DNA from 3 places in the Luteipulveratus halotolerans genome. Region 1 is predicted to be linked to each of the others. Evidence: riboswitches for the same ligand, from Rfam matches in the RefSeq annotation. Region 1 holds a riboswitch; each other region holds the start of a gene.

Region 1 (9,529 bases):
CCCGTGCTGCCGCCGTGCGGGCTGCCCGTGCACCGGGAGCAGGCCAGGTACGAGGTCGGCGAAGTACTCGTCGACGCTCCCGGCCCGCACCCGGCGACGCCACCACAGCGCCACGAGTGGTGCGGCGACCAGCACCACCAGCGCGATCCCTGCTCCCACGATCAGGTCCCCTCTCGTCCGCCCCTGTGGACGACCGATCATGCCGGTCGCGTTCCCCTGCAAGAGTGCGGGCAGCCCACACCCTGGAGGTGGCCCATGTCCCCCACCGATTCCCGGTCCGCCGTGATCCTGCGCGCCTCGCCGCACGCCCCCGGCGCTGTGCACGTCAGCCTCGCCCGCCTGCGGTCGGTCATCGTCGCCGGCCTGGAGCCGCCCGACCGCCGCGTCCTCGTCGAGCTCGGCTCCACCACCAGCAGCGCGCTGCGGGCCGTGTCGTCCGGTCGGACCACCCGCCCGGAGGCTGCCGCAGCGCTGCGGCTGCTGGCCAGTGCCGCCGAGCAGGCGGCCGGGTCCGAGGTCCTCACGGGCACGGTCTCGGTGACCGGTTACGGCTCGCTGCGCGAGACCGTCGCCGCAGTCGTCGCGTCGTCCGGTGGCGAGGTGGTCCGCGACGCACCGACGGCGGTTCGACCACCCGTCGTGCCGACCTCGTACGCCGCTCCCGACCTCGCCGTGTGCGTCAGCGCCGAGGTCGCGGACGTGGCCCGCGCCGAGAGCTGGGCCGCGCTCGGCGTCCCCGTCGTGCCGGTCGTCACCCACGGAGACCGCATCGCGGTCGGGCCGGTGCTGCGACCGGGCCACGGCCCGTGCGCTCAGTGCCTCGAGCTGTACCGCGCCGACCGCGACCCGGGGCGAGCCGCGCTCGGCGCCGCTCTGCTACGCGCCCCGGTCGCCGCCGACCCGCAGCCCGGGCTCGGGAGCCTGGCGGCCGGGCTCGTCGCGCTCATCGTCCGGGGCGAGCTGATCGGGACGCCGGCGCCCCTCGGCGTCGGGCAGGTCGTGTCGATGCCCCACGGGCACGTGTCGTATCACCAGTGGTCGCAACATCCTCGGTGCCCGTGCGTGACAATGAACGCATGAGCAGACACCGGGCCGGCACGACGCGATGAGCGAGATCCCGCGCAAGGCGGTGGTCCGGTCGGCCCGGCTCGCCACGCTGCCGATCGGGTTCGCCGGCCGAGCCGCCCTCGGTCTCGGCAAACGCGTCGGCGGTCGACCGGCCGAGCTCGTCGCCGCCGAGCTGCAGGCCCGCACCGCCGAGCAGCTGTTCCAGGTGCTCGGCACCCTCAAGGGCGGCGCGATGAAGTTCGGGCAGTCGCTGTCGATGTTCGAGTCCGCGCTGCCCGAGGAGCTCGCCGGGCCCTACCGGGCAACGCTCACCAAGCTGCAGGACGCCGCTCCACCGATGCCCGTCGCGATGGTTCACGCGACTCTGGCCGACGAGCTCGGCGACGACTGGCGCGAGCGGTTCGAGTCGTTCGAGGACGAGCCCGCAGCAGCAGCGTCCATCGGCCAGGTCCACCGCGCGGTGTGGGCCGACGGCCGTGACGTCGCCGTCAAGGTCCAGTACCCAGGCGCGGCCAAGGCCCTGATGTCCGACCTCAACCAGCTGACCCGCGTCGTACGCCTCACCGCCAGCTGGATCCCGGGCCTCGACCTCGCCCCCATCCTCGATGAGCTGAAGGGCCGGATGGCCGAAGAGCTCGACTACGAGCTGGAGGCGGCCTCGCAGGCACAGCTGGCCGAGGCGTACGCCGACGACCCCGACTTCTGCCTCCCCGACGTGCTCGACTGGTCGCCCCACGTCATCGTCTCGGAGTGGGTCGACGGGACGCCGCTCTCGGAGGTCATCGCCTCAGGCACCCAGGCGCAGCGCGACCTCGCTGCGGCTCGCTACCTGGAGTTCCTCGTCGCCGCACCCGAGCGCGCCGGAGTGCTGCACGCCGACCCCCACCCGGGCAACTTCCGGCTCCTGCCCGACGGGCGTCTCGGGGTCCTGGACTTCGGGGCGGTCAACCGGCTGCCCGACGGACTGCCGCCAGCGCTCGGCGAGCTGATCTCGCTCGCGCTCGAGGGTGACGCCGAGGGCGTGGTCGACGGGCTGCGCGACGAAGGCTTCATCAAGTCACGCATCACGATCGACGCCGAGGAGCTGCTCGACTACCTCGGGCGGTTCCTGGAGCCCCTGCACGAGCCGACCTTCGCGTTCTCCCGGTCGTGGCTGCGCGGGATCTTCGCCTACGTCAACGATCCCCGCAGCAGCCAGTTCACCGTCGGCCTGCGCCTCAACCTTCCCCCGCAGTACCTGCTCATCCACCGCACCTGGCTGGGCGGCATCGCCGTGCTGTGCCAGATCGAGGGCACCGTCCCCGCCCGCGAGATCGTCGGCCGGTGCGTGCCCGGCGCCGGCTTGCCGCCGCTGCCCTGACCTCACCCGGACATGGCGAAGGCCGGGTGAGGTGAAGGACAACCTCACCCGGCCTCCCGGAGTCACACTCGACGATCGGACCGCGTGCTACGGCGGTGCCTGGCGTCGAGCGGTCGATGCGCGGCCTCACCGCTCGAGGCGGTGACGCTCCTGGCGGCGTACGTGCAGGGCCACCTGAAGCGACCGGCGACGTACACCCGTGTTGCGGGGGTGTACTCGCTGGCGCGCCAGCTGCTCGTTCAGTACCTGATACATGGTGAATCTCCTTGAGACAGAACGCTTTTCGAGTTGCTCAGATGGACACGGCCTCCCGTGGAGGGACGTGTCGAACAGGTCGGCGGATCGCATGACGTGCATGGGATCACGCGGCGACCGGGTGCTTGCGCGGACGACCGCGCGGACGCTTGCGCGGGATCACGACGCCCTGGAGGAAGAGCTCGCCACCCCAGACACCCCACGGCTCGCGGCGGTCCTTGGCCCCGGACAGGCAGCCCTCGCGGAACGGGCAGCTGCCGCACAGGGCCTTGGCGAACTCGACGTCGTCAGGGCGCTCGGCGAACCACAGCTCCGGGTCGTTGACCCGGCAGGGCAGCTCCGTGCCCTGGTCAACGGCGTCCATGGTGTCGGCTATCAGATCGGTGAGCATCATGGGTGGCACCTCCTTCTTCTCCTGACCCCGGTCCAGGGGTCGCTGTGTCGTGCTCCGGCGCTGCGGGTTCACCGCTGCTCCGGTGGTGTTGGCGGGCGGGCATTCGGCTGGCGTGCTGGTCGGCATTGCTGGCTTTCTGCTGTCAATGGCCCCGCGGACACGAGAAAGGCCGCGGACCCTGATATCGGGTTCCGCGGCCTGAGGAGGCTGGTCTAGCAACTAGACCGGATGACTCCAGGAAGCGGAACGAACGACACCATCGGCAAAGGACTTGGTGTACGGGTGGGCAGAGCGATCGGTGGCGATGACCGGGACTCCGGCTCCGGAGAGGCGCTCGGCCTGGACGTCGGCCAGGCCGGCGACGGCGCGCTCACGGACGACAGCGGACACACTGATCCCCTGAACCTCGACACGTGCGGATCCGAGGATCGGACGCATGAAGGCAGCAGTGATCGGCATGCCGGTGCTCTCGCACGTCATGCTCTTCATCGTGGTGATGTCCATGTCTCCAACCCTCCTTCGTTCGTATCGATGACCCCACCCGGCTGCCTGAGCCGGCGGCCTGAACATCAGACAGATTACGTCCGCCCTGTGAGAGCGCACAACCGAATTAATCGTGATTTCTTCAGATTCTTTGTGTGGATCACGCAGATTCTTCGGATTCCGTTGCAGCACAACACCTTTCGGCGGTCTGCTGCGGATCGGAACCGCCAAGAACATCGAGGACGAACGGGCCGTAGCGCTGGAGCTTGCGTACGCCGACGCCTGAGATCCGGCTCAGCTCGCCGGCGCTGGACGGCCGCTTCTCGGCGATGGCGATCAACGTCGCGTCGGTGAAGACCACGAACGCCGGCACCTTGCTGATCGAGGCGACGGCCAGTCGCCAGGCCCGCAGGGCCTCGAACTGGGCCTCGTCGTAGGTCGGCGGGCAGTCGGCGCACCGGCCGATCTTGCGCTCGGCGGCGGTGGCGAGGTCCTTGCCGCAGCCGCGGCAGCGGGTGGCCGCAGCGACCTTGCGCTCCTTGGCCTTCTTGCGCGGTTGCGACCGGGCCGCCTCACCCAGCACCGACGCAGCGCCGTCGAGGAAGCGGGAGGGGCGACGCGACGCGCGCCCGCCGGGGTTGCGGGCCGCAGCGTACGAGACGACCAGCCGCTGACGGGCACGGGTGAGCCCGACGTAGAGCAGCCGCCTCTCCTCCTCGACCGCCTCGGGGCCTTCGGCCATCGAGATGGGCAGGAGCCCGTCGCTGCAGCCGATGAGGAAGACGTGGTCCCACTCCAGGCCCTTGGCGGAGTGCAACGACGCCAGCGTGACGCCCTGCACCGTGGGCGCGTGCTGCTCGGCGGCACGACGGTCGAGCTCGACGACCAGGTCGGGCAGGCGTACGCCCTCGCCGGCGGCCGCGACGTCGTCGGCGAGCTCGGCGAGCGCGTTGAGCGACTCCCAGCGCTCGCGCACGGCGCCCCCGGACGTCGGCGCCTTCGGGGACCAGCCCGCGCCGGTGATGACGTCGCGCACGAGGTTGCCGAGCGGCACGCTGCCGTCGTCGGATCGCGCCGCACCGCGCAGCAGCAGCACGGCGTTGCGGACCTCCTGGCGGCTGAAGAAGCGTTCGCCGCCGCGCACCAGGTAGGGCACGTCGACCTCGGTCAACGCGGACTCGACGGCCTCGGACTGGCCGTTGGTGCGGAACAGCACGGCGATCTCGCTGGCCGGGGTCCCCTTGCGCACGAGCGCTGCGATCTGATCGGCGACGCCGCGCGCCTCGCCCGGGTCGTCGGCGTACGACGTCAGCGTGGGCGCGGGGCCGGACGCACCCTGCGCCTGCAGCTCGACCGTGCCCTGTGTGCCGGCGCGGACGACGAGGTTGGCGAGGCCGACGATCTCGGGCGTGGAGCGGTAGTTGCGCACGAGCTTGACCTGCTCGGCGTCAGGGTGCTGGGCGCGGAACCCGAGCAGGTGCTTGGGCGAGGCCCCGGTGAAGGAGTAGATCGTCTGAGCGGGGTCTCCGACGACGCACAGGTCGCGCCGCTCGCCGACCCACGCGTCGAGCAGATGCTGCTGGACGACGTTGACGTCCTGATATTCGTCGACCACGAAGTGCCGGTACTGCGAACGGATCTCGCGGGCGACGTCGTCGCGGTCGTGCATGATGCCGACCATCAGCAGCAGGACGTCCTCGAAGTCGATGACACCGCGCTCGGTCTTGACCTCTTCGTAGACCTCGAGCATGCGGGCCATCGCGGTGAGGTCGAGGTCGGCCGGGCTGCGACCGGCTCGCCGCGCGGCAGCCGGATAGGTCTCGGGCGTCAGCATCGACACCTTGGCCCACTCGATCTCCGAGGCGAGGTCGCGCATCACGGCGCGGTCGAGCTGCAGGCGCAGCCGGGTGCCCGCCTCACCGACCGCGGGCGCCTTGTGGGGCATCACCTCGGGCGCGGGGCCGCCGATCACCCGCGGCCAGAAGTAGTGCAGCTGACGCAGGGCGGCGGCGTGGAAGGTGCGTGCCTGGACCGCGGGGACGCCGAGCCCACGCAGGCGCGTACGCATCTCACCGGCCGCGCGCGCCGTGAACGTCACCGCGAGCACGCGTTGCGGCTGGTAGGCGCCGGAGTGCACGCCGAAGGCGATGCGGTGGGTGATCGCGCGGGTCTTGCCCGTGCCGGCACCGGCCAGCACGACCATGCGACCGAGCGGGGATGCGGCCACGGCCCGCTGCTCGGGGTCGAGCCCTTGGAGGACGTCGTCGGCGTTCATCGCGAGCCATGCTCGCACCTGCGGCCGACAGGCGCGCCGCTCAGGTGGCGCGCAGACCGGTCGGGGTGCCCTCCGGCTCGCGGATGCGCCCGCCGTACCAGTCCTCGATGAGATGGCGCGCGATCGACAGGTGCGGCGAGAGCAGCAGCTCACCCGCGTCGACCGCTGCGGTCAGCTCGTCGCGGGTGAACCAGCGCGCCTCGGCGATCTCGACCGGGTCGAGGTGCAGCTCGGTCGTCGTGGCGCGCGCCCGGAAACCGACCATGAGCGAGGCCGGGAACGGCCAGGGCTGGTTGCCGCGGTAGCGGACCTCCTCGACCGTGACGCCGACCTCCTCCATCACCTCACGAGCCACGGCCGCCTCCAGCGACTCGCCCGGCTCGACGAAACCGGCCAGCACCGACATGCCGTTCGGACGCCACTCGTGACCGCGAGCCAGCAGGAGGCGGTCGTCGCCGTCGACGACGGCCATGATCACGGCGGGGTCAGTGCGCGGGAAGTGGTTCGACCCGTCACGGGTGCAGACCCGTACCCAGCCGCCCTCGCGGGGCTCGGTGGGCGAGCCGCAGCGCGGGCAGTAGCCCTGTGCCGCATGCCAGTTGGCGATACCGACCGACGCGGCGAGCACGCCGACATCAAGATCGTCGAGCTCCAGACCCAGCGAGCGCAGGTTGGCGCGCCGGTCGTCGCCGTCGTCCTCGGCGTCGTGCACCGCGCACGCGTAGGAGATGCCGTCGTGGGCCCCGAGGTAGACGACCAGGGCGTCGTGGTCGGCGTCGCCCGGTGGCCGGTAGCGCAGCGCGCGGGAGCCGCGCTCACCGTCGTACGGCACGCGGTCTCGGTAGAGGTCGAGCACCCGCGTCGTCGGGTCGCGCAGGACCGCCGCGAGGGTGTCGGGGTCCTTGCGCTGGGCTGCCGACCGGTCCAGCGCGGAGCGGGACAGGCCGAGCTCGAGCAGGGTCTCGGAGTCGTAGGGCGCCACGCCCAGCAGGCTATGCCGCGAGCCTGCGCGGTTCGCGGCGGCACCTGACCTACCGTGGGGGCCGTGTCCAGTCGTCCGCTCGCCCTGGCCGCCCTGGCCACCGCCGCCGTACCGGGACTGCGACCCGTGCAGGTCCAAGGGCTCGCGGTCCGACCCGGTGCGCCTTATCAGCTGGCCGTCGTCACCACCGACGACGACCGGCGGCTGCAGGTCCGTTCGGCCCGCACGACGGCCGCCGCAGCAGCCCTCGACCAGACCGAGCGCCTGGCCACCCTCCTCGCCAAGCGACTGACGTTCGCGATGCCGCGCCTGGTCGGCAGCGTCACCGCGCGCGACGGCAGCACCGTCGGCGTCGTGCACCTGCTGCCCGGCTCACCCGTGACGTGGCGCGACCTGCAGCCCCGCTCCGAAGAGGCGCGCTCGCTCGGCCGCTGCCTCGCCGAGCTGCACGACACCGACCCCCGCGTGTACGACGAGGCGGGCCTGCCGTCGTACGACGCCGACTCCTACCGCAGCCGTCGCCTGGCCGAGCTCGACCGCGCGGCCTCGACCGGGCACGTCCCTCCGGGCCTGCTCAACCGCTGGGAGCGGGCGTTGGAGGAGGTCAGCCTCTGGAGGTTCGCGACGACCCCGACCCACGGCGGCCTGCACGACGGCGACGTGCGCGTGGCCGACGGCGAGGTCGTCGCACTCGACTCGTGGGAGGGCGCCGCGGTCAGCGACCCGGCCGCCGACTTCGCGCTCCTGTCGCTGATGGCCGCCCCCGACGCGGTCGACACGGTCGTCGAGTCCTACGCGCAGTCGCGCCGCGAACGCCCCGACACCCACCTCGAACGCCGGATCCGGCTGGCCGCCGAGCTGCGGCGGGTGACCTTGCTGATGGAGGCCGCCGCCGCCGAGGACGACCCGCTCGTCGACCGACGCGCTGCAGCACTGCGACGCCTCGAGGAGCGCACCGCTGACGACGAGTCGCTGCTGCCGCCCCCGGTGGCGCGGCGTACGACGGCGACGGCTCCTGCGGCACCGGCCGAGCCCGCGGTCGACCCGGCCGACATCGAGGTCGTGACCGTGCGCGAGTCCAACGACGAGGACGAGACCCTCGAGATCCCGCAGATGGACGACGAGGAGGACGTCGACTCCAGCCGCTCCGCGCCCGATGTGTCGGCCGCTCCCGGCAGCACTGCCGTGAGCGCCGCACTGCCCGAGGCGTCGCCGGCCGACTCGGCGACGACCTCATCGGACGTCGGCACCATCCACGGGCAGGACGACGCCGACGACGACCCGCACGACATCCGCCGCCGGCGCGACGACCTGCGCGACGCCGTCACCGAGCCGATCCGCCGCGATCGCTCCGACCCCGACGCGCACGCCGGCTGACCGCCCGCTCTCAGTCCTCGGGACGATCGTCCGCATAACGAAACGTTCTCGATGAGTGTTGCCATGCTTATGCATGGCTCGGTAGTTTCTCTGCAGGTCACGAGATCCAGCGCGAAGCCCCGGCTTGCTGGACGGCAACCCTCCCTCGCGGCGGGGTGCTCCGGGTGATGACCCGGCGGCGACCAGAGCCGGTCGCCGCAAGCGCGAGCTCCCAGCCTCTCTGACGAGACGGGTGAAATCTGCCATGAGCACAGCCCTCATGACTCGCACTCTGTGCCGTCGTCGGCACGTCGACCTGCTGCGCGTGTCGAGCGCGCTCTGTCGCGACTGACGCACGTCCGGCGCACAGCGCCATCACCGGCGCGTCCACGACGCTGCCCCCTGCCCATCTGCACACCAGCCGTAAACCCTTGGCCATCAGGGCATCTCGGCGTCCCCTCAAGGAGGAACACATGGCTCGTATCGCCGCGATCTCCAGCAGTCCGAGCTCAACCTCACGCACCGACGCCGTCCTCGGCACCGTCACCGACTCCCTCACCCGTACCGGCCACAGCATCAGCCCGATCGTGCTGCGCGACCTGCCGGCCGACGCGCTGCTGCGTGCGGACACGAACGACGCGGACGTCGCCCATGCGGTGCAGACCCTGACCTCCTCCGACGCCGTGATCGTCACGACGCCGGTCTACAAGGCCTCCTTCGGTGGGCTGCTCAAGGTCTTCCTCGACCTGCCCCAGTACGCCCTCCAGGGCAAGGCGGTCCTGCCGCTGGCCACGGGCGGTACGCCGGCGCACGTGCTGGTCGTCGACTACGCCCTGCGTCCGGTGCTCTCCAGCCTCGGCGCCACCCACATCACCCCCGGCTGGTTCGTGCTGTCCCAGCACGTCGCGATCGACGCCGACGGTGCGGTCACGGTCGACGACGCCTCGGGCGCACCTCTGCGCGAGGTCACCGACGGCTTCGCCCAGGCGATCGCCCGGCTCGACCCGGTCGTACGCCAGCACGTCGCCGTCGCCTGACAGCGCTCGTACTCCCCTCTCCTTCAAAGGAACTCACGTGAAGACACTTCGTCATGCCGTCATGCCCGTTTCCGCCCTCCTCGCACTGTCGCTGACCGGCTGCGCGATCGGCGCCGGCACCGCGGCCGAGCCGCAGAAGGCTGCTGACGGCCGCGTCACCCTGCGTTATCAGGGCTCGGCGAACGCGGTCACCCTGCCCGAGCTCGCCGAGGACCTCGGCTACTTCAAGCACGTACGCCTCAAGTGGGTGGGCAACACGATCAACGGCCCGCAGGACATCCAGTCCGCCGCCACCGGTCAGACCGACTTCGGCGGCGCC
Region 2 (9,529 bases), 490 kb from region 1:
ATGCGCAGCGCGCCGTTGCCGGCCTTGCCCTCCTTGGGGCCGACGAAGGTGGAGATGCCGTCCTTGCCCTCGCACGAGACCGGGTAGGCGCCGGCCTTCATGTCGTCGGTGCTGCGGGCGATCTCCCAGTACTTGGTGCCGTCCGCCTCGACCGAGAAGTCCTCGGCCGGTCGGAGCAGCGTCTTCTGCTCACCGTTGACGGTCGCCGTGCAGGTGACCGCGGACCGGGCCGCCTGGTCGTTGCTGAACACCGAGAAGCCGGAGTCCTTGGCATCGACCTGCTGGCCGTTGGTGAAGCCGTGCAGCTTGACCGAGCCGCCGGAGAGCAGCCCGACGATCAGGAGGATGAGACCGAGCAGGATCAGGCCGCCGGCTGCCCCGAGCTTGGCCTTACTGGGAGTACTGGACATGGGCGAAACCTAACGCATCGTGGTGGGCCGGAAAGTCACCCGGACACCTTGTCACGAATCTGCCGCTTGATTCGCGAGAGCATCGCGACCATGCCGCGCATTCTCAGGGGTGAGACGGCCTCGGCCAGCCCGAACCTGAAGACCACGTCGTCCGGCACCGCCAGCACCTGCGATGCGGGCAGCCCGTCCAGTCCGGTGTGCAGGATCCCGGCGAACCCGCGTGTCGTCGGCGCCTCGCGCGGAGCCTTGAAGAACAGGGAGACGGGAGCGTCCGGCGTACTGCCATCGACCTCGACCGTGAGGAACAGGGGCGACTGGCACTCGTGCACCTGCTCGAGGTCGGCGTCGGCGTACCTCTCGGGCAGCTCGGGGAGCTCCTCACTCAGCTCGAGCAGCAGCTGCAGGCGGTCCTTGGGCCCGACGGCCTCGAAGTCCTCGATGAGCTCGGCCAGGGGAGCGGGCAGGTCGGTCACGACGCCGGCGCTCCCTGCTCGACGGGGACACGCACGGAGTTGCCCCACTCGGTCCACGAGCCGTCGTAGTTGCGGACGTGCTCGAACCCGAGCAGGTGGGTGAGCACGAACCACGTGTGCGAGGAGCGCTCACCGATGCGGCAGTAGGCGACGACCTCGTCGGAAGCGGCCAGGCCCTGCTCCTGCTCGTAGATCGCGGCCAGCTCGGCGCGCGCCTTGAACCGGCCGTCCTCCTGCGCCGCCCGCGCCCACGGCACGGACCTCGCGCCCGGGATGTGCCCGCCGCGGACCGAGCCCTCCTGCGGGTAGTCGGGCATGTGCAGCAGCTCGCCGGAGTACTCGCCGGGGGAGCGGACGTCGACCAGCGGCTTGCCGAGGTGCTCCAGGACGTCGTCGCGGAACGCACGGATCGGTGCGTCGTCGCGCTCGACCACCGGGTAGTCGACCGGCGACACCGTCGGGACGTCGCGGGTGAGCTCGCGTCCCTCGGCCTGCCAGGCGGCCCGGCCGCCGTCGAGCAGCCGGACGTCCTCATGACCGAACAGCGTCATGACCCACAGGGCGTACGCGGCCCACCAGTTGCTCTTGTCGCCGTAGATCACGACGGTCGTGTCACGGGCGATGCCGCGCTCGGACATCACCTGAGCGAACCGCGCGCCGTCGACGTAGTCGCGGGTCACCGGGTCGTTGAGGTCGGTGTGCCAGTCGAGCTTGAGAGCGCCCGGGATGTGGCCGGTGTCGTAGAGCAGGACGTCCTCGTCCGACTCGAGCACGACGAGATCGGGCGCGGGAGAGGCGAGACGGTCGGCGAGCCACTGAGTGCTCACGAGGCGCTCGGGGTGGGCGTACTCGGCAAAGGCAGGGTTCTCGTCGCGAGGAGCGGGCATGGCGTCACCGTACGCCGCGGGCGCGCGCGATCTCCTCGCGAGGCTCGCCACGTGGACGCTGGGTCGAGGCGTGCAGGACTGGCAGGATGACGCCCATGTTCGGACTAGGGAAGAAGAAGCCCGCCCAGCCCGTGCCGCCTCGACTGGACGACGGTCCCCTCGACAAGGCGGCCTCCAACCTCTCGCTGCGTCTCCTCGACATCGGGTTCGAGGGCAAGGCCGGGTTCGACTCGGCGCGCAAGGTGGCCCAGGACGCCCTGGCCAAGCACGGCGGCAACGCCGACAAGGCCGTCGAGGAGATCATCAGCGACCACCGCCGGCTCGTGGCAGCAGGCGGCTTTCTCACGGGACTGGGTGGGTTCGTGACCCTGCCCGTCGCGATGCCCGCCAACGTCCTCGGGTTCTATCTCCTGGCGACCCGGATGACGGCCGCGATCGCAGCGGTCCGCGGTCACGACATCGACCAGCCCGAGCTGCGGTCCGCCGTGCTGCTCACGCTGGTGGGCGGTGACACCAACGACCTGCTCAAGAAGGCCGGCGTGGTGAGCACCGGCCGCCTCGCCAACCTCGCCGCCCAGCGGTTGCCGGCGCCCGCCCTGATGGTCATCAACAAGGCTGTGGGGTTCCGCCTCATCGGGCAGATGGGAAGCAAGCTCTTCGCCAAGCTCGGCAAGGGCATCCCGGTCGTCGGCGGTGTGATCGGGGCCGGCCTCGACCTCTACCTCGCCAACAAGATCGCGGGCGGCGCCAAGAAGGAGTTCCCGCCGGTCGCGTGAGCGCTCGGCGGAATGTCCGCAGCAGCCGCGTCGTTGACCACGTGTTACGGGCTCGGGGGAGTCCGCACGAAGGAGCTCAGATGCCGACACCACGTCCACGTTCGATGCAGTGGGGCGCGATGCGCCAGCTCAACGCCGCCGTCCGTGCGGCCAGCGCACCGGGTGCGCCGAGCGTCCCGACCCGCCTCGCTGCGGTGCCGCGGATGGTGCGAGCGGCTGTGTCCGGTGAGTACGACGGGTGCACGCCCCTGCACCTCGCTGCGCTCGTCGGCGCGGCTGCGTACATCGTCTCGCCGGTCGACCTGCTGCCGGAGGCGGTGCTGTCGGTCGTCGGACTCGCGGATGACGCGGTGGTGCTCGCCTGGTTCGCGAGCGCGCTCGTGCGCGACACCGATGACTTCCTGGCCTGGGAGAAGTCGCGCGAGCGGACCGTGCGCAGCGAGCGGGTGCGCTGACCACAGGTCCCTGCGCTGCGGACGCCTGTCCACAGGAGGGCCCGTCCCGATGGCACGTGACGGCTGCAGCCCACGAGGCTGCGGTCCATGACAGCCAAGCTGCGCGGCCTCGGAGAGCTGGTCGCCTACGTTCCTTACCTCCTCGGATTCGTCCCTGCGCGGTCGGTGGTGGTGGTCGCGACCACTGCCACCGGCGTCGGTCCGACCTCCCGCGTCGACGTGCCCGCGTCCGCTGCGGACCTCGCCGCGGTGGCCATGACGGTGGCCGACCAGATGGAGCGCGTCCCTCTCGAACGGGTCGACGTCATCGGGTTCGACGACCACGAGCACGTGAGCGAGCTGGTCGCCCTCATCGCGGACGAGATGGGCGTCCCCGCGCACGAGGTGCTGGTCGCCGACGGCCGGTGGCGCCTCCAGCGTTGCGGGTGCGGTCGCTGCGATCTCGGCCCCAGCCGGCCCGTTCCCACCGCTGACCGCGTCCCCGCCGTCGCCGACCAGGTCCTGCGCGAGATCGAGGTGTACGCCGACCGCGCCGCGCTGGCGGCCAGCGTGTGCCCTGGGCACCCGCTGGTCACCGCTGCCGTGCGGGCGGCGGAGCCGGGTGAGGTGAGCAGCGCACGGCTCGCCGCAGCGTGGGCGGCCGTCGTCGACGCGGGTGACACGGCGCCGCCGGTTGCGGCGCTCCCGGTGGAGGTCTTGAGCATCGCGACGCGCTCGCTGCTGGACCTGCCGCTGCGCGATGACCTCATGGGCTGGCTCACCCCTGACGCGCTCGACCTGCCTGCCGCCGACCCGTGGCTGCGCACGGCGCTGACCCGGGCGATCGGTACGCCGTCCTGGCGACGACCCGATCAACGCGGCGGCGTCGAGCACGACGTCCAGGTCGTCCGGGTCACGCGTCGGCTGCAAGAGCTCGTCACGATCACTCCGGAGGACTGGGTCACCGGCACCGGCACCCTGCTGGGCTACTGGTGCTGGGTCCACGGCAACGGAGCGTTGGCCGGGGTCGCGCTCGAGCGCGCTGCCGAGGCCGGACCGGCCCGGATGGCCGAGCTGGTGCTCCACGCGATGAGCCTCGGTGTCCGTCCGCAGGACCTGCGGTCCAGCCCCCGAGAGATCGCCTTGTGAGAGTTGGGACTGTGTCGCGCCGCTGCTAACGTCAGGTCTCGTCAAGAGTCTCAGCGACAAGCCCCGGCTGGCTGAGCGGCAACCCTCCACCGCGGTGGGGTGCCCCGGGTGAGGACAGGGTCGGGCCTGCAGGTGGTCCGACAAGCGCGGGGCCAGCGCCGATGTGGCCCCTGACCAGGGAGCGACACCGTGACAGTGCTGAGCCGACGACCGACCGGTGTGCGCCCTGACGTGCTCGAGCCGCTGCCTCCCGGCAGCAACCCGGACGCGTTCGGGGTCCGGATCGGGCCGCAGGCACTGGAGAGCGGCGAGACGCTTCCGGAGGCCACGATCGCCGTCCAGACCTGGGGACGGCTCGCGCCGGACCGCGCCAATGCCGTCCTGGTCGAGCACGCCCTCACCGGCGACACGCATGTCATCGGAGCGGCAGGCCCGGGTCAGCCCACAGCAGGGTGGTGGCCGGGGGTCGTCGGGCCGGGGTGCGCCATCGACACCGACCGCTACTTCGTGGTGGCCACCAATGCTCTCGGTGGCTGCCGTGGCAGCACCGGCCCGTCGAGCCCGGCGCCGGACGGGCGGCCCTGGGGCTCGCGATTCCCGCAGATCAGCGTGCGCGACCAGGTCGCGGCCGAGGCTCAGGTCGCCGATCTGCTCGGGATCAACCGGTGGCGTCTGGTCGTCGGTGGGTCGATGGGTGGCATGCGCGCAGCCGAGTGGGCTGCGTCCTACCCCGACCGTGTCCAGGACACCGCGGTCATCGCAAGCGCCGGAGTCGCTGCGGCCGACCAGATCGCATGGGGACAGGCGCAGATCCTGGCCATCACCGGCGACCCCGACTACTACGGCGGCGACTACTACGACCGAGGTGTCGTGCCCTCGCACGGACTCGGCCTCGCGCGACGCATCGCCCACACCACCTACCGCAGCGCCGACGAGCTCGACCGCCGATTCGGCGTCGTCGAGCAGGCCGGTGAGCAGCCCCTGCGGGGCGGTCGGTTCTCGGTCGAGGGCTACCTCGACCACCACGCCGCCAAGCTCGTCGGCCGTTTCGACGCCGGCACCTATGTCGCGCTGACCCGCGCGATGGCCACGCACGACATCGGTCGCGGCCGCGGCGGGATGGCCGCGGCACTGTCGTCGTACGACGGCGGCCTGCACGTCATCGCGGTCGACTCCGACCGCCTGTTCCCCGTGTCCTTGTCAGAGGAGCTGGTGGCGGCACACGGCACCGGTGACGTTCATGTCGTGCGGTCGCCGCACGGCCACGACGGTTTCCTGATCGAGACCGATCAGATCGCGCGTGCTCTGAGCACCGCTCTGGGCTGAGGTCTCCCAGGAGCGGGCGCCGGTCCGGTAGCGTCGAGGCACGGCGACCGGCGGCGGTCGCGTCCGGACGAGGAGGTCCTCCGTGACAGTGGTGGTCGGATACGTCGCGACGAAGGAGGGGCACGCTGCCCTGGACCGTGCGGTCCAGGAGGCGAGCACTCGCTCGACCAGGCTGCTCGTGCTCGACTCACGGGCCAAGAAGTCCGACGAGCCCTACCTCGCGCAGGCCCTCGAGCGGGCGCGAGCCGAGGGCGTCGAGGCCGAGCTGCGGGCGCTCACCCACAACGCCGACCCGGCTGAGGACATCATCGCCGCTGCCGAGGAGGTCGACGCCGAGCTGATCGTCATCGGTCTGCGCCGGCGGACCCCGGTCGGCAAGCTGATCCTGGGGTCCAACGCGCAACGCATTCTGCTCGACGCGGCGTGCCCCGTGCTGGCTGTCAAGGCGCCCTGAACTGCGGGAATGCCCTACGTGTGAGTGCCGTTGGTCCAAAGAGGCGGCGGTTCGGTTTTATAATGGTCGTGGAGCGCTCGCCGGAGACCGCACTCCGGACGATGAGCACCCGCTCCACAACCCGCCACCCAGGTCGCCGTCGCATGTCGACGGCCCTTGTCGTGCTGCCCTCGGCACGACACCGCACGTACCCCGGAAGGTAGCCCGTTGACACCAGTGTCGAAGACCCCCGCTGAGACCCCGGCCCCCGCCCTGCCGGGCGAGTTCGCCCACCCTGCCCTGCAGGAGCTGATGCGTGCGGGTCAGACCCACGGTTCTGTCGACAGCCTGGCGCTCAAGCACGCCCTCGAGACCGCCGAGATCGAGCCCAAGCGGATGAAGACCGTGCTGCGCGCGCTCGAGCAGCACGGCGTCAGCGTGACGCTCGACCCCGACACCGCACAGCGGGCCGTCGCGGCGACCGCGACGCGCAAGAAGGCGACTCGGACCACCAAGAAGGCGGCGGCCAAGAAGCCTGCAGCGACGAGCACCGACGACGACAAGCCGGCCAAGAAGGCCGCGCCCGCCAAGAAGACCGCGGCCAAGGCGTCGACCACCAAGGCCGCCGCCAAGAAGGCCGCCGCGCCGGCAGCAGCGCCGACCGCTGCCGCTGCCAAGAAGGCCGCCGCCAAGAAGGCCGCCGCGGCCGACCTGATGCCCACTGCCGGCGATGAGCCGGAGGAGACCGAGGCACCTGCCAAGGAGGAGGAGCCCGAGACCGAGACCGGCGGCTTCGTCCTGCGTCAGGACGACGACGCCGACGCGCCCGCCCAGCAGGTCGTCACGGCCGGTGCGACGGCGGACCCGGTCAAGGACTACCTCAAGCAGATCGGCAAGGTCGCGCTCCTCAACGCCGAGCAGGAGGTCGAGCTCGCCAAGCGCATCGAGGCCGGCCTGTTCGCCGAGGAGAAGCTCAACTCCGGCGACAAGATCGAGATGAAGCTCAAGCGCGAGCTGTGGTGGATCGCCCAGGACGGCAAGCGGGCCAAGAACCATCTGCTCGAGGCCAACCTGCGTCTGGTGGTCTCGCTGGCCAAGCGCTACACCGGCCGCGGCATGCTCTTCCTGGACCTCATCCAGGAGGGCAACCTGGGTCTGATCCGTGCGGTCGAGAAGTTCGACTACACCAAGGGCTACAAGTTCTCGACCTACGCGACCTGGTGGATCCGTCAGGCGATCACCCGCGCGATGGCCGACCAGGCACGCACCATCCGCATCCCGGTGCACATGGTCGAGGTCATCAACAAGCTCGCCCGCGTGCAGCGCCAGATGCTGCAGGACCTGGGACGCGAGCCCACGCCCGAGGAGCTCGCCAAGGAGCTCGACATGACCCCGGAGAAGGTCGTCGAGGTCCAGAAGTACGGTCGCGAGCCGATCTCGCTGCACACGCCCCTGGGCGAGGACGGCGACTCCGAGTTCGGTGACCTCATCGAGGACTCCGAGGCCGTCGTACCCGCGGACGCCGTGAGCTTCACGCTCCTGCAGGAGCAGCTGCACTCGGTCCTGGACACGCTGTCCGAGCGCGAGGCCGGTGTGGTGTCCATGCGCTTCGGTCTGACCGACGGTCAGCCCAAGACCCTCGACGAGATCGGCAAGGTCTACGGCGTGACGCGCGAGCGGATCCGCCAGATCGAGTCCAAGACGATGAGCAAGCTGCGTCACCCGTCGCGTAGCCAGGTCCTGCGCGACTACCTCGACTGACGAGTCACACACAGCAGCGCCCGGTTCCCGCAGGGGAGCCGGGCGCTGCTGCGTACGGGTCGGTCAGTCGCCGCGTCGGCGGTCCCACCAGGCGCCGGGCGCACCGACTGCGCGGCGGACGAGGTCGGCGACGACCCGGCGGCCGGTCCGCGGGGTGAGCGCTGCCGAGGTACGGGTCGGCCACGACGCGTTGCTGCGTACCTCGCGCAGGATGCGGTCGGCGTCGCCGTGCAGCGTGCGCGTCTCGTCCGACGGCGGCGCGTAGCGGGCGGCCTCGAGCGTGCGTACGGCCCGGTGCAGTGCGGCGCGACCCTCGCCTCCCAGCGTGGCCTGGTGACGGTAGTGCTGCTCGATCTGCCGCGGTGTGCGGCCGTGCGGAGCCTGGACGCCGAGGTCGTCCAGGCGGGACTGCAGCGCCTGCCACTCGCCCTCGACCTGCTCGCGCGGGTCGGAGGCGGTGCGCAACGGCTGGTCGCGCCGCCACCGGGCCGCCAGCGGGAGCACGACAGCACCCATCGCGCCGGCGACCAGGACCAGCAGGGTCCACCAGAGTCGACTGTCCTGCAGGACTGACTTCTCGGGGGCCGCCGGCGGGGCGGCCTGCGTCGTCGTGGGTGCGACTGCGGAGGTGGTCGGTGCTGTCGAGGTCGCGGTGTCCGTCGGTTCGTCCTCCTCGCGACCGGCGCCGGTCGAGCCGGCATCGGTCGACGGTGTGGCGTACGCCGGGACGGTGCCGGACCGCACGCCGGGCGTGGGTTCGAAGCGGGTCCAGCCGAGGCCGGGGAAGTAGAGCTCGGGCCAGGCGTGGGCGTCGGACTGGCGCACCTCGTAGGTGGCGCCCTCGGCCACGCCGGAGAGGAAGCCGACGGCCAGCCGAGCGGGGATGCCCTGCGACCGGGCCATCATCACCATGGCGGTCGCGAACTGGGTGCAGTAGCCCTGACGGGTCTGCAGGAAGTTGCTGATCGGGTCCAGGCGCTGGCCGTCAACCGTCTGGGTCGGCTTGAGCGTCAAGGAGTAGGTGAAGCGCGAGGGGTCGCGCAGCCAGTCCTGGATCTTGACCGCCTTGGTGAAGTCGCTGTCACCAGGGCGGACGACGTCGGCCGTGGTGGTGCGGACGCGCTCGGACGAGGACGGGTCGACCGCGAGCGTGGCGGGTGCGACGCCGGCGTCCCCGGCGCGCGGGCTCGTCGGGCGGGCGTTGGCGCGCAGGGTGGTGTAGGTGATGGTGTAGCGATCCGGGCGCTCGGACACCCGTGGCATCGCGGCCCCGGGCTCGTACGTCCACGCGGTCCCGCCGAAGTCCGCGGACGTGACCGGCCACGGGACCGCGACGTACGGCGAGTCGACACCGTTGGCCGTGACCTGGCTGCGGTAGAGCGTCTGCGGCTGAGCGCCGAGACCCTCAGGGGCGGGGAGCCGCTCCTGGTTGGCACCGGGGCGCTCGCGCGGGGGATCGTCGTGGACCCAGTCGCCGCCGGAGTACAGCGACATCGACAACGCCCTCAGCGGCGGGGGCTCGGGGTCGTTGGTGGTGTAGCTGAGGACGGGGTCCTGGTTGCGGCTGCGCAGGTTCTGGGTGAGGTCCAGGCGGTCGGAGAAGCCCACCGACCCCACGCCGCTGCCGTTGCCCGACGTGGATCGCGCAAGCCCGTCGGAGATGTAGCGCGGCGGCAGGTGCGGGATGAACGCAGGCAGGACCACGGCCAGGGCCACCGTGGCGATGCCGATGCCGCGTGCGACTGAGGAGTAGCCGGCGAGGCCGAGTCGGTCCTCGATGCGCTCGGGCTGGCGGGCGTACGCCTCGGCGGAGGACCACCGCCGCATGAGCTGCAGGCCGCCGCGGGCGAGCATCAGCAGCCAGGCGGCGGCGAGCGCGA
Region 3 (9,529 bases), 470 kb from region 1:
GTGGTCCCGGCGCCCGGGCCCTTACTCCGCGCTCAGCCAGACCGCACCGACCTGGCTCGGGCAGCTCATGGCGCACACCTCGGGCCGCGAGCGCGATCTCGCCGACCTGCTGGTCGACGTAACCCTCACGCCCGAGGACGATGAGCAGGCGGCGACCCGCATCCGGGCCGTCCAGGAGTTCATCGGCTCCGGCGGTCCCGACGCCTCGCGCATCCCGACGGTACTGTCGGTGTTCTGGTCGACCGACGGCGGCTCGACCTGGCCGGCCCTGTGGCCCCAGGGCGCCGACACCTTCCAGACGTTGGGCTGGATGGGCCGCCACCTGACCCACGCCGAGCGCTACGTCGCCTACGCCGAGCTGTGCCACTCGCTCGAGCCCGACGACCCGCGCCGGGTCGAGTGGGTGGTCGGCTATCTCGCGTCCCGTCAGCCCTTCTTCGGTCTCGGTACGGGCCTGCCCGCCATCTGCGAGGAGGCCGGGTCGCTGTTCATGGACTTCCACCCCGGCACGGGCTACCCGAGCCCGGGTGAGGAGGCTCGCGCGGCCGGCCTGGCGCTGCAGCTGCGCGGTGCGGCCACGCTGTCGGTGCGTTCGCTGCTCGGCCCGCTGGCCGAGGCGACCGGACTGCGGCTGCACGAGACCAACCTGCAGGCCCGCACCGGCATCTCCAAGGACGCCCCGTACCGCGTCGACGCCCACGCCACCTGGGCACTGCCGGGTGGTACGAGCGCGCCCGGCTTCCGCATGTGGATCACCCGGTCCGGGGTCGCCGTCGGCCTGCACTCCGGGTGGGACGGCCAGGGCAGCGCGCAGCGGCACGAGGAGATCGGCCGTCGCGTCGAGCGCTTCCTGCCCGAGGACATGACGTTCCTGACGATCCGGCCCGTGACGTCGGCCGATCGTGTGCACCCGGCCGAGCGCACCTACCCGGGTGGCGACATCTTCGTCGGTCGCTGGTGGGCCCACCCCGATGCGCTGGGCCGTGCCGACTTCGCCGACGACATCATCGAGACCGTCAAGGCCCTGGCGCCCCTGGTCGAGGTGATGAGCGGCAAGGAGCCCACCCCGACCGGGCCGCTCGACCTCGACCTGCTCGCCCAACTCGAGCGCTTCGTCGCCGAGCGTCCCTACCCGTCCGAGCGCGACACCTGGCACTCCGAGCAGCGACGCGCCCTGGCTGCGGCGCTCGAGCCGGCGGCGCTCGACGCGTTCGACCTGGTCGCGTTCCGCCGCCTGCTCAACGGGCGCGCCTACGGGCACCCCGGCTCCAACTCTGTCTTCAACGCCCGGCTGGCCGCGATGGACGCCGCCGAGCTCGACCACCTCGCGGTCCACCTCAAGCAGCTGCTGTGGGGCGAGGACGCCGATGACCGTGACCGCGTCGAGGCGATCCTCGGTGAGGGAGGGGTCCCCGGCCTGAGCGAGGCCGTGGTCATGAAGCTCCTCGCCGTCACCCAGCCGGGCCGCTACCTGCCGATCTACTCCCTCGGCGGCGCCGACGGCAAGATCGCGCTCGCCCGCGTCCTCGGCGTCGAGCTGCCCGAGGCCGAGGGCCAGTCGCGCGCCAAGCAGCACCTGATCGCCAACGACCGGCTGCGCGCTCGGCTCGAGCCGCTGCTGCCGGGCGACCCGTGGGGCCAGGCGCAGTTCGCGCTGTGGCTGCTGCGCAAGGGCGAGCCGGCCGCCGACCCCGAGCGCGACCTCATCGCCGAGGCGGCCGGAGAGCTCCTCGTCGACGAGGACTTCCTGCGTGGGGTCCACGGTCTGCTCGAGGACAAGAAGCAGATCATCTTCTACGGCCCTCCCGGCACCGGTAAGACCTACCTCGCTCAGCGGCTCGCCGCTGCGCTGCAGCCCGACTCCACCAAGCGTGCGGTCGTGCAGTTCCACCCGTCGACCTCGTACGAAGACTTCTTCGAGGGCTTCCGGCCGCGCCTGGACGCCGGTGGTCAGATGGTCTACGAGCTGCGCAAGGGTCCGTTGGCGCTGCTCGTCGAGGCGGCCGAGGCCGACCCGACGACGCCGCACATCATGCTGATCGACGAGATCAACCGCGCCAACCTGCCGCGGGTGTTCGGTGAGCTGCTGTTCCTGCTCGAGTACCGCTCGCAGAGCGTCATGACCTCCTACCGTCCCGACGAGGGCTTCGAGCTGCCGCCCAACCTCTACTTCATCGGCACCATGAACACCGCCGACCGCTCGATCGCCCTGGTCGACGCGGCGTTGCGTCGCCGGTTCCACTTCGTGCCGTTCATGCCGCACGAGGGTCCGATGGAGGGCCTGCTCGGCCGCTGGCTCGCGCGTCACGGCGGGCCGGTCTGGGTCTCGGGTGTCGTCGACCGCGTCAACGCCGAGCTGCGCCAGGCACTGCGTGGCCCGCACCTGCAGATCGGCCACAGCCACTTCATGAGCGAGGGTCTGGATGACGAGGCGCTGCAGCGCATCTGGACCTACAGCGTCTACCCGTTCATCGAGGACCAGTTCTACGGTCGCGAGGACCTGCTGCGGACGTTCACCTGGCAGGCGGTGCGCGAGCGGCATGCCGAGAGTGCGCAGGCCGAGGTCGGCGCGCTGCCGCCGTCACGCAAGCGCTGAGGTCCGCTCGTGGACGCCATGGACGTGGACCTCGCCGAGCACAGCGAGTCGCCGCCGGTCCGTCTGCCGCGGGCGGCCCGTAAGTCCTTGATGTCAGTCGCGCAGGGACGGGTCGACATCCGCGCCACGGCCGACCCCGACCGGGTGGTGCTGGTGACCGGGTCCTGGGTCGGGGCGATCTCCGTCCCAGGCCTGACCGTGCGCATCCGGCCGTCGGCGCCGATGGAGAACCTCTTCACGATGTTCTCCGCCGGCATCCCGGGCGAGGGCTGGGGGAGTGACCAGATCGGCTGGTCCTCCGACGCCGACCTCGTCGACGGCGTCGCGGCGTTCGTGCTCCTCTCGATCGACGAGGCGACGCGCCGTGGTCTGCTGCACGGCTACGTCACGGTCGAGGAAGACCTCAACCTCATCCGTGGCCGGCTGCTCGTCGAGAAGCTGGCGACCCGTCCGTGGCAGATCGCCGAGCCGCCCTGCCGCTACGACGACTTCACGGCCAACATCCCCGAGAACCAGCTGCTGCGCTGCGCCGTACGCCAGGTGCTCACCTGGCCCTCGCTGCCGCCGGTCGTACGCCGGGACGGCCTGCGCCTGCTCGCGCGGTTCGACGGCGTCGCCGACACCGACGCGAGCACGCACCGTGACCGCATCCCGATCACTCGGCTCAACGAGCACTACGGCCCGGCGATGGACCTGTCGCGGATGGCGCTGGACGGAGTCGCGATCCGGCACATGGAGGGCGAGCAGAGCGCCCACACCTTCCTCGTCGACATGGACGACCTGTTCCGCCGGTGGGTCACGGTCGAGCTCAGCCAACGGCTGTGGCCCGAGATCGCGGTCGACGAGCAGCCCGAGCACAGCCTCGACGTGCACGACCAGCTGCAGTTCACGCCCGACATGCTGCTGCGCAGCGGCTCGCGTGCGGTGCTCGTGGGCGACGTGGTCTATCACCTCGGGTCGACCGAGTCCGGGCCGAGCACCGACTACTTCCCGCTGCTGACCTATGCCTCGGCCCTCGGGCTGGGCGCGGGCATGCTCGTCTACGCCCAGGCGGACGAGCCGCCGGCACCGGAGATGGTGGTGCGCAGCATCGGCACGCGTCTGATCAGCGTGCCGCTGCGGCTGAGCGTGCCGCCGGCGCGCCTCGCCGGTTCGCTCGACACGCTCGCCGAGCTCGTCCGCGCGGTCGCGGTCGGTGCCCTCGCACCCGCCCGCTGACCGGTCGGCATACTGAGCAGCGTGTTCCGCAACCTCGGCCTCATCCTGGTCGCGATCGTCCTGCTGTCGATCGTCTGGTTCTTCGTCAAGGGCAAGGTCAGCCGCACGCACGAGCAGGTGCGTGAGCGCGCGCTCGAGGGCGGCTTCGGCCGGGCGATGACCTCCGGTCCCGCGACCAAGCACCTGGCGATGATGGGCCGCACTCTCACCCTCGGCGCCGACCCGCAGCGCACGGGCGAGCTGATCGCCCATGTCGCCGGGGCCGACGACCGCGTCACGGCCGTACGACCCGAGGAGGGTGCGCTCGTCGTCGAGATCGACGGGTCACGTCCGCTCGTGCGCGCGCACCTGCGCCCTGACCGCACGGTGATCGGCGTCGACGAGATGTCGTGGGAGATGGGCTTCCCGCAGGGGGCACAGGTCTGGAACCGCGTCGTCGACGCACTCACCGAGTCAGCGGGCAAGCAGGGCATCGCCGTCTCGGAGGGCGCCCGTGAGTTCGTCCGGGCCGACCGCCCCTCCGACGGTGCGGAGGTCTGGGTCGTCCGCAGCTGAATCCGCGATCGACCGGAACGACGCGGCGGGAGGCGGCGTCATACTGTCCGTCGATCAGCGGCAGCACGACTGCCCCTCGCACCTGGAGTCATCATGACCGTACGCCCACGTCTGGCAGTCGTCCCCGTCGCGCTCGCGGCCATCGTCCTGGCCGGTTGCCAGGACGAGGCGCCCACCGCGCTCCCGCCGCAGCCCAGCTCCACCTCGCCCGTCGCCGGTACTCCCACCGCTGCGCCCTCGGACCCGGCGGCTGCGCCGACCTCGGCACCCACTGAGCAGCCGGCAGCGACCGTGACGGTCACCGCAACCCCGACACCGACCGCGGCCGCACCGGCCACGCCGCCCGCGGCAGGCACGTCGTCCGGAGTGTGCGCGAGCACCAGCACCTACGAGGGTCGGCCCGGACCGGCGGCCACGCCGATCGCGACCAAGCAGACCTTCACCGACAACGGCGGGTCCGTCGAGATGACCGTCGGGCGTCCGACCATCGACCGCACCTCGACCGGCAGCACGTACTACCCGGGCGAGGGCATGGTCTCCGCGGTGTTCCCGGTCACGCTCAAGAACACCAGCGCCAGCTACTTCATCACGTCGTCGCTGAAGTTCACGCTCGTCGACGGCCAGCAGCGTCCCTGTAAGCGGGACACTCTCAACTATGCGGTGCCGGACTCGCAGCAGCTCGACGTCGACAGCCTGCACGCGGGCGACTCGGTCTCGGCCAAGCTGGTGTTCGCGGTCCCTCAAGGCGCCGACCTCAGCGGCTACCAGGTGCTGTTCACCGACAACTACCCGGGTGTCGCCGACCTCGCCTGGAAAGCATCCTGACTGAATGATCGAAGGCCGGAACCGCCCGGGGTGCCGCGCCGTCGTACCGCTAGCCTGACCGCGGCAGCCGGGGAGCTGCCACACATCACTGGAGGAGAACATGAACGCCAACCGTCGTCTGCGCCTTGCTGTCATCCCGGCCGCGCTCGCAGCACTGACCCTTGCGGGATGTCAGGACGAGGCGCCCACGGCGGCTCCGCCCGCGCCGGCCACCTCGTCGGCAGCCGCGGCACCGACCGAGGCCCCGACCACCGAGGCACCGGCTCCCGCCCCGACGACCGAGGCGCCCGCTCCGGCCCCGACCACCCAGGCCCCGGCTCCGGCTCCTGCCCCGTCGACCAGCGCGGCTGCCAGCGGCGTCGTGTGCGACAGCAGCGGCTCCACCGCGATCCTGCGCGCGGGCATGCCGGTCAAGCCGCTCGGCACCCAGACCGCGACCGGCCTCGGCTACGACAAGGACGTGTCGGTCGACATCACGGTCAGCAAGCCGACCATCGACAGCTCGAGCACCGACAGCTACTTCCCGGGTGACGGCATGGTGGCCATCACCTTCCCGGTCACCATCAAGCACAAGACGGGTGACTACTACATCCCGTCGCCGCAGCAGTTCGGTCTGGTCGACGACCAGGACAACGTGTGTGACCGCGACTACGGCACGATCACCCCGCGCAGCAAGCAGATCCAGATCGAGTCGCTCAAGAACGGCGCGAGCGCCAGCGGCCTGGTGACCTTCGCGGTGCCCGCCGGCGCCGACTACAAGAAGTACGCCGTGGTCTGGAAGGACGAGGGCGGCGGCAAGGCCGCGCTCGCCTGGGCGGCTTCCTGATCCGCACGGATGAGCGCAGGGTCTGAGTGACGAGCTCCACCAGCCCGACGACATCGGCCGGTCCCCAGCTGGGGCCGGCCGATGCGTCGCGTCGTGCTGCCCTGCGCAAGATGCGACTCGTCGCGACCTCACTGCTCGTCATCGCGGCTGTCGTCTTCATCGCGACGCACGGCCGCGACGGAGGTTGGGGCTACGTCAACGCCGCGGCCGAGGCCGCGATGGTGGGCGCGGTCGCCGACTGGTTCGCCGTGACGGCGCTGTTCCGCCATCCGCTCGGCCTGCCGGTGCCGCACACCGCCCTCATTCCCAAGAAGAAGGACGCGCTCGGCGAGAGCCTCGAGGACTTCGTCACCGAGAACTTCCTCACCGCCGACATCGTCCAGGAGCGACTCGCGCAGGCGCAGATCCCGCTGCGCCTCGGCCGCTGGGTGTCCGACCCCGAGCATGCTGCGACCGTCGTACGAGAGGCGGCGCCGGCCCTGAGCCGGGCCGTCTCGTCGGTCCAGGACGCCGAGGTGCGCACGCTGCTCGAGGGGTTCTTCCTCCCGCGTCTGGCCCAGGAGCCCATCAGCGAGATCGCCGGACACCTGCTCGACGGTGTGCTGCAGGACCGCTCTCACCAGGGCCTGGTCGACCTGGGCATCGGCCAGGTCCACGACTGGGCCCGGGACAACAAGGCCACCATCGCCTCGATCATCGGCGCCCGCGCGCCCTGGTGGTCACCGCGGTGGCTCGACGAGACGGTGACGGATCGCCTCTACGCCGAGATCATGAGCTGGCTGGGCGACGTGCGCGACAACGCCGAGCACCCGGCGCGGCACGCCCTCGACGATCTCCTCGCGGGTCTCGCGCGCGACCTGCAGCACGACCCGCAGACGCAGGCGAGGGCCGAGGCACTCAAGGAACGCTTCCTCACCCACCCCGGTGTGGCCGACGGCATGGTCTCGGTGTGGGGCTCGGTGCAGCACACCCTCGTGGAGGCTCTGGCCGACGAGGACGGTCCGCTGCGTGCGCGGATGAGCGCGCTGCTGGCCGACGCGGGGCGCCGTCTGGTGGCCGACGACCAGCTGCGTGGCGCAGTCGACCGACGCCTCCACGACGTGGCGGGCTATGTCGTGACGACGTACGGGCGTGAGATCTCGACGCTGATCTCCCAGACCGTCGCACGCTGGGACGGCGACGAGGCGGCACGGCGCATCGAGCTGCAGGTCGGTCGTGACCTGCAGTTCATCCGCATCAACGGCACTGTGGTCGGTGGCCTGGTCGGCCTGCTCATCCACGCGCTCTCGCAGCTGCCCTGATTGTTTGGTTCATCATAAGAAACGGTGATGTACGACGGCGCCTCCTCGCGCTAGTCTCACCGCAGGTCAAGAGCGCCAGCGTCAAGCCCCGGCTCGCTGGCCGGCAACCCTCCTCCGCGGTGGGGTGCCCCGGGTGAGGACCTGGCCGTGCGGGCAACAGGCCCGACGGCAAGCGCGGGCAGCAGACGTCCTGCTTCCGCAGCACCGCCGGTGCCGTCGGCGGTGCGAACCGTCGACGAGGAGTGCATCGATGACTGACGACGCCACCCCCAGCTGGTCCTTCGAGACCCGCCAGATCCACGCCGGTCAGACCCCGGACCCGACCACGGGTGCCCGGGCGTTGCCGATCTACCAGACGACGTCGTACGTCTTCAACGACGCCGAGCACGCCGCGAACCTGTTCGGGCTCAAGGAGTTCGGCAACATCTACTCGCGGTTGATGAACCCCACCCAGGACGCGGTCGAGCAGCGCATCGCCAGCCTTGAGGGTGGTGTCGGCGCGCTGCTGCTCGGCTCCGGTCAGGCCGCAGAGACGATCGCGATCCTCAACGTCGCCGAGGCCGGCGACCACGTCGTCGCCAGCCCCTCGCTGTACGGCGGCACGTTCAACCTGCTGAAGCACACACTGCCCAAGCTCGGCATCCAGGTGACCTTCGTCGAGGACACCCGCGACCCCGAGTCGTGGCGTGCGGCGGTCAAGGACAACACCAAGGTGTTCTTCGGCGAGACCATCTCCAACCCCAAGAGTGAGGTCCTCGACATCGAGGCCGTGGCCGCGGTCGCGCACGAGGTCGGCGTACCGCTCGTGGTCGACAACACCATCGCGACGCCCTACCTCCTGCGTCCGCTCGAGCACGGCGCAGACGTCGTCGTGCACTCGGCGACGAAGTACCTCGGCGGCCACGGCACCACGATCGCCGGTGTCATCGTCGACGGCGGCACGTTCGACTACGCCAAGAACCCCGAGAAGTTCCCGGGGTTCAACACGCCGGAGGAGAGCTATCACGGCCTGGTCTATGCGCGCGACCTCGGCGTGGGCAGCGACCTCGGGGCCAACCTCGCCTACATCCTCAAGGCGCGCGTCCAGCTGCTGCGCGACCTCGGGCCGGCGACGTCACCGTTCGACGCCTTCCTGATCGCGCAGGGGCTGGAGACGCTCAGCCTGCGGGTCGAGCGCCACATCGAGAACGCCCACAAGGTCGCCGAGTTCCTGCAGGGCCATGAGCAGGTCGAGTCCGTGCGCTGGGCGTCGTTGCCGGACAACGAGTTCCACGAGCTCGCGCAGAAGTACACCCCCAAGGGCGCCGGTGCCGTGCTCGCGTTCGAGATCGCGGGCGGCGTCGAGGCCGGTCAGAAGTTCGTGCAGAGCCTGACCCTGCACTCCCACGTCGCCAACATCGGTGACGTGCGGTCGCTGGCGATCCACCCCGCATCGACCACGCACAGCCAGGGCGGCGACGAGGACCGCCTCGCTGCGGGCGTGACGCCCGGGCTGGTGCGTTTGTCGGTCGGGCTGGAGCACATCGACGACATCGTCGCCGACCTGGAGCAGGGCTTCACGGCCGCGAAGGCCTGAGGGCCGGTACGACGGCGCCCCGCGTCGTCGTACGCCGACAGTGCGACTCGTGCCGCCTCCCGCGACGGGAGGCGGCACGAGCTGCACTTTCGGCAGGTGAGCAAGGCCACGGGCTCGATGGCCCGGACCACGTCTCAGCCCGCGAGACAATGAGCAGCGATGTCCATCACCGAGATCCCGCTGCCCGCCACCGAGTCACGCCGCCACAGCGTGACCGTGTCGATCACCCGTCGCGTCAGTGCGACCGATGAGACCGCGATGCTCGCCTGGGTGCGCGCGGGCACCTCGATGGCCGAGCGGTTCCCCGGATTCCTGGGCTGCGGCTGGGTCCGACCGACCGGTGACTCCGACGAGTGGCACATGCTCTACCGCTTCGCCGACGAGGAGAGCCTGCACCGCTGGGAAGGCTCGGCCGAGCGCTCCTGGTGGCTGCGCTCGGGAGAGGGTCTGGTCGAGCACACCCTCGCCGAGCGGCGTACGGGAGTGGAGGGCTGGTTCGACGAGCCGGTCGACGTGTCGTTGCAGACGTTGGTCACCGCTCCGTCCACGCCACCCGCTCCGCCGCGGTGGAAGCAGGCGCTGATCATCTGGATGACGTTCTTCCCGCTCAACCTGCTCGCCACGGTCACGAT

The links. Region 1 has a riboswitch for S-adenosylmethionine ahead of VV01_RS24865 (putative leader peptide). Riboswitches for the same ligand answer to the same signal wherever they lie in the genome.
Region 2: another riboswitch for S-adenosylmethionine. It lies ahead of metX (homoserine O-acetyltransferase MetX); the one in region 1 lies ahead of VV01_RS24865 (putative leader peptide).
Region 3: another riboswitch for S-adenosylmethionine. It lies ahead of VV01_RS06410 (bifunctional o-acetylhomoserine/o-acetylserine sulfhydrylase); the one in region 1 lies ahead of VV01_RS24865 (putative leader peptide).

Annotation. Positions count from the first base shown of each region.
Region 1 covers NZ_LAIR01000002.1:757,079-766,607, reverse strand. Annotated here, with positions in the region: gene VV01_RS04245 (DUF2207 family protein) at 1-159, opposite strand, end outside; gene VV01_RS04240 (TOMM precursor leader peptide-binding protein) at 256-1,080, shown strand; gene VV01_RS04235 (ABC1 kinase family protein) at 1,106-2,428, shown strand; gene VV01_RS24585 (hypothetical protein) at 2,555-2,683, opposite strand; gene VV01_RS04230 (WhiB family transcriptional regulator) at 2,790-3,077, opposite strand; gene VV01_RS04225 (hypothetical protein) at 3,297-3,581, opposite strand; gene VV01_RS04220 (ATP-dependent DNA helicase UvrD2) at 3,721-5,835, opposite strand; gene nudC (NAD(+) diphosphatase) at 5,876-6,817, opposite strand; gene VV01_RS04210 (phosphotransferase) at 6,881-8,194, shown strand; SAM riboswitch class IV at 8,290-8,404, shown strand; gene VV01_RS24865 (putative leader peptide) at 8,439-8,525, shown strand; gene ssuE (NADPH-dependent FMN reductase) at 8,647-9,210, shown strand; gene VV01_RS04200 (ABC transporter substrate-binding protein) at 9,272-9,529, shown strand, end outside.
Region 2 covers NZ_LAIR01000002.1:1,243,387-1,252,915, forward strand. Annotated here, with positions in the region: gene VV01_RS23800 (hypothetical protein) at 1-410, opposite strand, end outside; gene VV01_RS06460 (SufE family protein) at 446-883, opposite strand; gene VV01_RS06465 (sulfurtransferase) at 880-1,770, opposite strand; gene VV01_RS06470 (EcsC family protein) at 1,866-2,546, shown strand; gene VV01_RS06475 (YkvA family protein) at 2,627-3,001, shown strand; gene VV01_RS06480 (DUF4192 domain-containing protein) at 3,089-4,129, shown strand; SAM riboswitch class IV at 4,169-4,282, shown strand; gene metX (homoserine O-acetyltransferase MetX) at 4,319-5,455, shown strand; gene VV01_RS06490 (universal stress protein) at 5,538-5,909, shown strand; gene VV01_RS06495 (RNA polymerase sigma factor) at 6,201-7,649, shown strand; gene VV01_RS06500 (transglutaminase family protein) at 7,713-9,529, opposite strand, start outside.
Region 3 covers NZ_LAIR01000002.1:1,223,177-1,232,705, forward strand. Annotated here, with positions in the region: gene VV01_RS23795 (AAA family ATPase) at 1-2,596, shown strand, start outside; gene VV01_RS06380 (McrC family protein) at 2,615-3,814, shown strand; gene VV01_RS06385 (hypothetical protein) at 3,836-4,369, shown strand; gene VV01_RS06390 (DUF4352 domain-containing protein) at 4,463-5,194, shown strand; gene VV01_RS23235 (hypothetical protein) at 5,295-6,020, shown strand; gene VV01_RS06405 (DUF445 domain-containing protein) at 6,047-7,321, shown strand; SAM riboswitch class IV at 7,386-7,502, shown strand; gene VV01_RS06410 (bifunctional o-acetylhomoserine/o-acetylserine sulfhydrylase) at 7,572-8,897, shown strand; gene VV01_RS06415 (antibiotic biosynthesis monooxygenase) at 9,057-9,529, shown strand, end outside.